Regions from separate parts of the Paenibacillus sp. FSL K6-1558 genome, predicted to be linked through region 2. Evidence: predicted binding sites of a transcription regulator. Region 2 holds the regulator's gene; the other holds the start of a gene.
What was found. The regulator LexA, encoded in region 2, represses DNA repair genes until DNA is damaged. The targets are predictions, from matches to a motif close to CGAACATATGTTCG.
Positions count from the first base shown of each region.

Region 1 (4,434 bases), 5.4 Mb from region 2:
TACAGTTCGCCAGCGTTTGAATTTCAAGCAGGGCATTGATCAAGATGTGGCTAAAAAAATCAATATCCTCATCCGTGATTCCAAACTGAAGGTGAAGAGTCAGATTCAGGGAGACCAGCTTCGGGTGACAGGTAAGAGCAAAAATGATCTGCAAGCCGTTATGCAACTTCTTAATGGAGCTAACTTGCCACTGGATCTGCAATATACTAATTTTAAATAAAATTCTTGTACAGAAATGTCTTTTTGACACTGTATTGGTACGTATATTATACTGAATGTGCATTGCTGGCAGTCATGCATCAAGTCCAGTCTTCATCGTTAGCTGACTTTGTGAAAAGCAGTACACTTCTGGAAGTCACCGGAGCGTTTAAAAGCAGTTTTGCGTTTGAGCGGTAGACTTTATTTTTTGCGTTTCTACATAGGCTTTTATGTAAATATAAGTCGACGTTTCAATCGTTCATTTTTTGCTTCAGATGATGAATACGGAATGTAAGATGATTGTTTGAAGTAATGGAGGATACAAAGGGAGGGCGTCTTGTGAATTTACCCAACCGGATTACGCTTGCACGAATTTGCTTAATCCCTTTTTTGATGGTGTTTCTGCTCGTGGATTTTCCGTTTTATCCAGAGCCGTTACATCTCGGGAGCTTTACGCTTCCGTATAATCAGTTAATTGCTGCTTTTATTTTTATCGTTGCTGCAAGCACGGATGGAATAGACGGCTATCTTGCAAGGAAAAACAATATGGTCACCAATCTGGGCAAACTGCTTGATCCTCTGGCAGACAAGCTTCTGGTTACCGCTGTTTTGATTTCATTGGTTCAAATGGGTAAGCTGGATTCATGGATTGCAGTCGTTATTATCAGCCGTGAATTTGCCGTGACCGGCCTACGTCAGATCGCCTTGTTGGACGGTTCGGTTGTAGCTGCGAGTGCTTGGGGTAAACTGAAAACAGTAGTACAGATTGTAGCCATTGTTTTGCTACTGCTGAACAATTTCCCCTTCTCATACACGGGTATTCATGTCGATGAAATTGCGGTATATGTAGCGGCTCTGATCACCATCTGGTCTGGAATTGACTACTTTATCAAAAACAAAAACTTGCTTCATTTATCAAAAGCGTAATGACTTAAGCTGAATCGGGTAATGATGAAAGACTCATTGGGTCAAAGGGCAATAGGAACTCATCCTATTGCCCTTTGACTACTCCACATATGTACAGGAGGAAGCCAAAATGAAGGCAGAGATTATTGCAGTTGGGACAGAGTTACTACTGGGACAGATCGTAAATACCAATGCCAGATACCTTTCCCGTGAACTTGCTGCAATGGGGATTGACGTATATTTTCAAACGGTAGTTGGAGATAATCAGAATCGGCTTAGTGAAGCGATACGCATCGCGCAGGGCCGTGCAGACATTATTTTATTTTCTGGAGGCATCGGTCCAACGCAGGATGATTTGACTAAAGACGCATTGGCTGCAGTGTTGAATCGGAAGTTGCATATTGACCGTATGGCTATGGATAAAATTGAAGGTTTCTTCCGCGATCGGAATGTGGAAATGACGGAAAATAATCGGCGCCAAGCCATTGTGCTTGAGGGTGGAACCCCTCTGGCGAATGAAACCGGACTTGCTGCCGGAAACGCGATTGCGGATAACGATAAATATTATGTTGTTATGCCTGGGCCACCTAAAGAACTGATTCCAATGTTCGAGCAGGAAGTCAAACCTTGGTTGCTTCAGCATGCTCTTACAGAAGAAATGCCGATTTATTCGCGAATGTTGAAATTCGCAGGCATTGGAGAATCTGCTCTGGAGGACCGTTTGCTTGACTTGATTGACGGACAGACAGACCCTACGATTGCTCCTTACGCGAGTGAGGGAGAAGTAACCGTACGTGTGTCTACCAAGGCTCCGAGCGAAGGAGAAGCCAAGCTAAAGCTGGATGCGATGGAAGTGCAGATTCGTGAGCGTTTATCTGAACATCTCTACGCTAACGAGGATGTGCCTATAGAGTACACGATTGTTACAATGATGTCTGATATGGGGCTGACTCTGAGCGCGGCTGAAAGTTGCACAGGAGGGCTTGTGATGCAGAGTTTAACTTCGGTGCCTGGAAGTGCCTCGATGTTAAAAGGTGGCATTGTATGTTACTCTAATGAGATCAAAGAAAAGCTGTTAAATGTGCCTCACAGTTACCTGGAGGGTGAAGATGCACCAGGTGCCGTTAGCCCAGAGGTGGCAAAAGTGCTTGCAGAGCAGATCCGTATGATCGGGGATGCTGATTTTGGATTGTCGATTACCGGAGTAGCCGGTCCGGGATATTCGGAACGTAAACCACCAGGCCTCGTGTTTATCGCTTTGGCTGAGCGTGGGAAGGATACGGAGATTCATGAACTCCGGATAAACGGTAACCGGGAAACGGTTCGCATTCGCTCGGCAAAGGCCATTCTGTATCGGTTATGGCAAAAGTTAGTCGCTATTGATTGATGATTACGCAGGCAGATTGCATTTGCATAATTGAGGAAGTATAATGATTGTAGACGGAAGAACCGTAAAATGTGGCTTTACAGCCTTGTTTACGGTTCTTTTTCTGTTTTTTCATCGATTTCCATGAGGAAGAGGCGCCTCGGCCTGAACAAAAAAACGAATGTATGTTCGAAAAAAAGCTTGGCAAACGAGTTAAAACAAGGTATCATTATATTATAAACAGTAAAGGGTGTGAGTTTATTGTCAGACCGTCGTGCCGCGCTTGATATGGCGCTCCGTCAAATAGAGAAGCAATTTGGTAAAGGTTCCATCATGAAATTGGGTGAGTCAACTCACATGAATGTGGAAATTATTCCCAGCGGATCTTTGGCTTTGGATATTGCATTAGGAACAGGCGGCTTGCCGAAAGGCCGTATTGTTGAAATATATGGACCTGAATCTTCAGGTAAAACAACTGTGGCATTGCATGCCATTGCTGAAGTCCAACGTGTAGGTGGACAAGCTGCGTTTATCGATGCTGAGCATGCGCTTGATCCGAATTATGCAAGCAAACTGGGCGTTAACATTGATGAATTGCTCTTGTCACAACCGGATACAGGTGAGCAAGGATTGGAAATCGCCGAGGCTCTTGTACGAAGTGGTGCAGTAGACATCATTGTTATTGACTCGGTAGCAGCGCTTGTACCAAAAGCGGAGATTGAAGGAGAGATGGGAGATTCTCACGTTGGTCTGCAGGCTCGTTTGATGTCTCAGGCACTCCGTAAATTGTCCGGTGCAATCAGTAAATCTAAAACGATTGCCATCTTCATCAACCAGCTTCGTGAGAAAGTTGGTGTTATGTTTGGTAACCCGGAAACGACACCAGGTGGCCGTGCATTAAAGTTCTATTCCACGGTTCGTCTAGATGTACGCCGTATTGAGAGTATCAAATCGGGAAATGACATTACAGGTAACCGTACCCGTATTAAAGTTGTTAAAAACAAAGTGGCACCTCCGTTCAAACAAGCGGAAGTTGACATTATGTATGGTGAAGGTATTTCCAAAGAGGGAAGTATCATCGATATCGGTACAGAGCTGGATATCGTCAACAAAAGCGGTGCTTGGTATTCGTATGAAGGTGAACGTTTAGGGCAAGGCCGTGAGAACGCAAAGCAGTTTATGAAAGAACATAAAGAAATTGCTGATGTGATTGAGCAGAAAATTCGTGAAGCCAGCAATTTGACAACGGCTGTTCCCGCTCCAACGAGTGAAGAGCAAGAAAAAGAAGCGGCTGAAGAACAGGAATTATTCGAAATTAATGAGTAATTTCTTCTGTGCGGGAAGGCTTTGATCTTCTGTCACAGTATGAACTTTGTATTGAGCGACTGCTAATGCTTATGAAGCTAAATAGGATTGGTTCTCGCCAGCTAACAGCCTCTGTCCATTCCGGACAGAGGCTGTTAGCATCTATGCCATATGTGACCTGAATGAAAATCAAATAAGAGGATTAGCTGAGGAAGTCTTTTTTTTACCCTAAAACACAAACAAGGGAGCGTGAGGATCACAGTGAAACGTCGCCAATATCAGCAGGAATATGATGCACATGATGATGACGAAGAGTTGCAAGAAGAAGCAGAACTAAACGCCGTCTCCCAATTTCCAGACGATGAAGAACTTATCATCACCAGAGTAGAGCGGACGAAGAGTCGTGAAGCACGCTACCGGATTTTATTTGGTCACTATTCGCTTACGGTTCTGGAAGATGTGATGATTAAGTACAGGATGACACGTGGCAACATTTTTAAGAAGAAAGATCTGGAGGAAATTATCGTTGCGGATGAACGCCAGAGGACGTACGTGCAGTCACTGCGTTTTTTGGAGTTTAAGCAGCGGACACGTCATGAATTGCGGCAAAAGCTAAAGCAAAAGGAGTTCGCGGCACCGATTATTGAAGAGGTCCTCGA
Region 1 is NZ_JBBOCV010000001.1:6,340,581-6,345,014, forward strand. It holds gene MHI38_RS27605 (YajQ family cyclic di-GMP-binding protein) at 1-220, shown strand, start outside; gene pgsA (CDP-diacylglycerol--glycerol-3-phosphate 3-phosphatidyltransferase) at 538-1,125, shown strand; gene MHI38_RS27615 (competence/damage-inducible protein A) at 1,235-2,491, shown strand; gene recA (recombinase RecA) at 2,732-3,796, shown strand; gene MHI38_RS27625 (regulatory protein RecX) at 4,037-4,434, shown strand, end outside.
Region 1: the regulator LexA is predicted to act here: its motif matches at 2,649-2,662, upstream of recA (recombinase RecA).

Region 2 (4,434 bases):
TTAATTTGATTTTGAACAATATAATTTTTATAAATTAATTGGAGATGATATTTTTGGAACAACAAGCGAAGCAACTTGTGACTACACAACGTACGTTTTTTAATACAGGACAGACTAAACAAGTGGAGTATCGGATTCAGGCTTTGCAAAACTTGAGAGAAGGGATCGAGAAGTACCAGCAACGTATTCTGGATGCGCTTCGTGCTGATCTCAATAAATCAGAGGCTGAAGGATATGGCTCGGAGATTCGCATTGTATTGGGTGAATTGGATTACACGCTGGAACATCTGCGTGAGTGGGCTACACCACGTAACGTTCCAACGAGCCCTGCAATGCCAGACGCGGCTAGTACGATTTACCCTGAGCCTTATGGAGTTGCTCTGATTATCGCGCCTTGGAATTATCCGTTCCAACTGGCGTTTGGGCCGCTAATCGGTGCAATTGCTGCAGGGAACTGTGCTGTGATCAAACCTTCTGAGCTTACACCAGCGACGTCTCGTTTAATTAACGATCTGATCCAGGACATATACCCTGAGGAGTACATTGCTGTTATGGAAGGAGAGGTTGAAACGAGTACAGCACTGCTTAATGAGAAATTCGATTATATTTTCTTTACAGGCAGTACGGGGGTCGGTCGTATTGTCATGAAAGCTGCAGCAGAGCACTTAACTCCAGTGACGTTAGAGTTAGGCGGTAAAAGTCCAGCCATTGTGCATCGGGATGCTGATCTGAAACTGGCAGCACAACGTCTTGTGCGCGGTAAATTTCTGAATGCAGGTCAAACCTGTGTTGCACCGGACTATTTAGTAGTAGATGAACAGGTACATGATCAATTCATCGAGGAAATCAGAGCCGAGGTTCGCGATAAATTTGGGGATGATGTGATGCAAAATAAGGATTTTCCTCATATCGTTAACACACGTAACTTTGATCGTTTGACCGCTTTCCTTACGAATGGCAAAACTTTAATGGGAGGGCGTTCGAATCGGGATCAGCTTATGATTGAACCGACTATTCTTGGCGATATCGATTGGGATTCACCAGTAATGAAGGAAGAGATCTTTGGACCTATTCTGCCCATATTTACGTATCGTGATTTGAATCCAATGCTCGATGAAATCGCTCGGCGGCCTAAACCACTCGCTTTGTATTTATTTACTGAAAATGAAGCTTTACAGGAGCAGGTATTGAATCAGGTTTCTTTTGGTGGAGGCTGTATTAATGAGACTCTATCTCACATGACCTCGCATTATTTGCCATTTGGCGGTGTGGGAGAGAGTGGCATGGGTTCTTACCATGGACAACAAAGCTTTGAAGTATTCTCACATCACAAAAGCATTCTTAAACGCACTAAATAATCTCTTGTTCAGCGCATGCACTTATTAGAGTAGATGGTTAGTAAACGATATGCCCCAACTATTAGAGTAAAAGAAAGAGGTTGTCCTGTTGATCAGGGCAACCTCTTTCGTATTCTATCGGGTAGAACGTATTAGCAATTTAATAAACCAATATGCATTAATGAATATCGCGGAAAAGACCAATGACCTTGCCTAGAATACTAACGTGTTTCAACCGCAACGGTTCTAATGTAGCATTTTCCGGTTGAAGGCGAATGTGATCCTTTTCCTTATAAAAAGTCTTCACTGTTGCTTCATCGTCCTCAGTCATGGCAACGACAATGTCACCATTATCAGCGGTTTGTTGCTGACGAACGATTACATAGTCTCCATTAACAATACCGGCTTCAATCATACTGTCCCCAACAACGGAAAGCATAAATACTTTCTGTTCTCCTACATAATGTGTAGGAAGTGGGAAGTAGTCTTCAATATTTTCTGTTGCCGTAATCGGCACACCAGCTGTTACTTTACCCACGACCGGAATTCGTGCAACGCTGTGGGCGAACTGATGAGAATGCTCAGACTCTTCCTGGCTTAACAATTCAATCGCTCTTGGTTTGGTTGGGTCACGTCTGATTAACCCTTTCTTCTCCAAACGATCCAAATGTCCATGCACTGTGGAACTGGAAGCCAGTCCAACGGCTTCGCCAATTTCTCTTACGGAAGGAGGATACCCCTTCAAACGGACTTCATTTCGTATAAACTCCAGGATAGCCTGTTGCCTGCTGGATATCTTCGACATACCGTATCAACCCCATTTTAGTAACGTTTGGGAAAATTATAACATAGAACCTCCGTTCGTACAAACATAAGTTCTAAAGAAATCATATTATTTCTACTTTTTTCGATTCAGACTCATTAGTTTTTTTGGAAAAGAGAGTTTAATTGTTCATTACGCGAGAATTTTAATATGAAAAAAGATGTTTTAATGTCGAAAAAAGAGCGAACAATTGTTCTAAAAAAGTCTTGAACAAAACAAATGTTCGTGTTATATTGATTTCAAGAGATAGGAACAAACGTTTGGAGGCGGGGCAAATGAGATATTCTACGTATCAGAGCATTTATAAACCAGTAAATTCAGAAGCTGTAAAGTCTAATATAGGGCAATTCAGAACGTTCGTGACACGACTTAAGTTTTCTAAGGGTTTGATTAAACTGGCAATTGCTTTATTAATTATATTTATTGGATGTAGTACAGTGCTAACTGTTTTTGCTGGTAATGAGAATGATCTACTACCTGGCGGTAAGATTGCTGTATCACAGGGAGAAACATTGTGGAGTATTTCTTTGGAACATAAACCAACGTCGATGGATACACGTGTATATATAGAAGCAATCAAAAAAGTGAATCAACTTGAATCAGCAACAATCCAGACAGGACAAGTACTAATATTACCTCAGTTTGTTAAATAGAGTGCGCATCTGCATAGGTTGGCGCGTGCTAACTTGACAAGCCGCCTTTCTCATGTCAAAGTTAATATGACTTTGTATTTTTGGAGGGGACAAGCTTGGATATAGATAGTCTGGTAGCACGTATTAACGAATTGGCTCGCAAGCAGAAATCCACTGGACTATCAGAGGAAGAACTTGCTGAACGTGCCAAATTGAGAGAAATTTACCTAGGTAACATTCGTAGCAACTTCAGACAGCAACTCGATTCAATTGAGATTGTTGACGACGACAAGGGCCAAGGCCACCAAGGCAAACTCAAACATTAATTTACGAAACCTAAACATATCGTTATGATATTTAGGTTTCTTCATGTTAGCTGGGGATGCTTACTATAAGGGGGAACATCGGTTTGCAGTATAATTATGTAAGCCGATACAAGACACATAAGGGGGATTCACATGTCACGGCGTTCGTTCGAGAGAACGGTTCGGAAAAATTCGAAGCAATTGAATCAGCAACGTAAAAAAAGCGGTCAACCAATCACAGGTAATCCAGGTGAGGATATTTACAAAGGCAGAAGCCTTTTGTTCCCTATCTTTTTAATTGGTTTGGCGTTTTTGTATCTGTTCATGAGTACTTTTTTAGTGAAAGCACCGATGACAACCTGGGATTGGGTCACAATGCTGCTCTATGTATTTTTGGCTGTCATTTTTATGTTGCGCCGTCCTTACGTTAAAATTAGCAGTAATCGGATCATTACAACGAAGGGGAATCGTGAACGATCGATCGGGGTTGACGATATTATCAAATTCCGTTTTGAGCCAGGCACTGTTGTTATTGAACACAACAGTCGTGGAAAAAGATGGGTTTTCACCAAGTTGTTAAATCGTTACGATACAGAAGCGATTACCGAGCGGTTGCTGAAATTTGCAAAAGCACACCAGATTACCGTAGAAACGATTGATAAGTAATTAATGTGTAAAGGGGCAGTTGATCGGAATGGCGTTAAAAGCGATTATGTTTGACCTGGATGATACTTTATTATGGGACGAACGGAGTGTACGAGAAGCCTTTCATGAAACTTGTCTAATTGCTGCAGCAGAAACAGGTGTTAATGCTGAGGCACTCGAAGAGGCTGTTCGTAATGAAGCACGTGAACTATATGAATCTTATGAAACGTTCCCTTTTACCAAAATGATTGGAATTAACCCTTTTGAAGGACTTTGGGCGAACTTTACGGGAGGAGAACAGCCGGAATTTCGTCAGCTTGAACAATTGGCTCCAATTTATCGCAAGGAGTCTTGGCGCCGTGGTTTACTAAAGCTGGGTGTCGATCATGATGAGCTTGCAGAGCGCCTGGCCTCTAAGTTTGGTGCAGAACGTAGATCGAGACCTCATGTATATGAAGAAACGATGGAAACGTTGCGCCATTTGCAAGGTAAGTACAGATTGTTGCTTTTGACTAATGGATGTCCTGCTTTACAGCAAGAGAAACTTGATGGTGTTCCAGAGTTATCTCCCTTCTTTGATGAGATTATTATCTCAGGTAGCTTTGGTAAAGGTAAGCCAGATCCATCCATTTTTGAGCATGCGCTAAGTAGACTGGGTGTTCAACCAGAAGAAAGTATGATGGTAGGCGATA
Region 2 is NZ_JBBOCV010000001.1:990,311-994,744, reverse strand. It holds gene MHI38_RS04145 (aldehyde dehydrogenase) at 54-1,358, shown strand; gene lexA (transcriptional repressor LexA) at 1,516-2,142, opposite strand; gene MHI38_RS04135 (LysM peptidoglycan-binding domain-containing protein) at 2,436-2,813, shown strand; gene MHI38_RS04130 (DUF896 domain-containing protein) at 2,909-3,118, shown strand; gene MHI38_RS04125 (hypothetical protein) at 3,251-3,763, shown strand; gene MHI38_RS04120 (HAD family hydrolase) at 3,792-4,434, shown strand, end outside.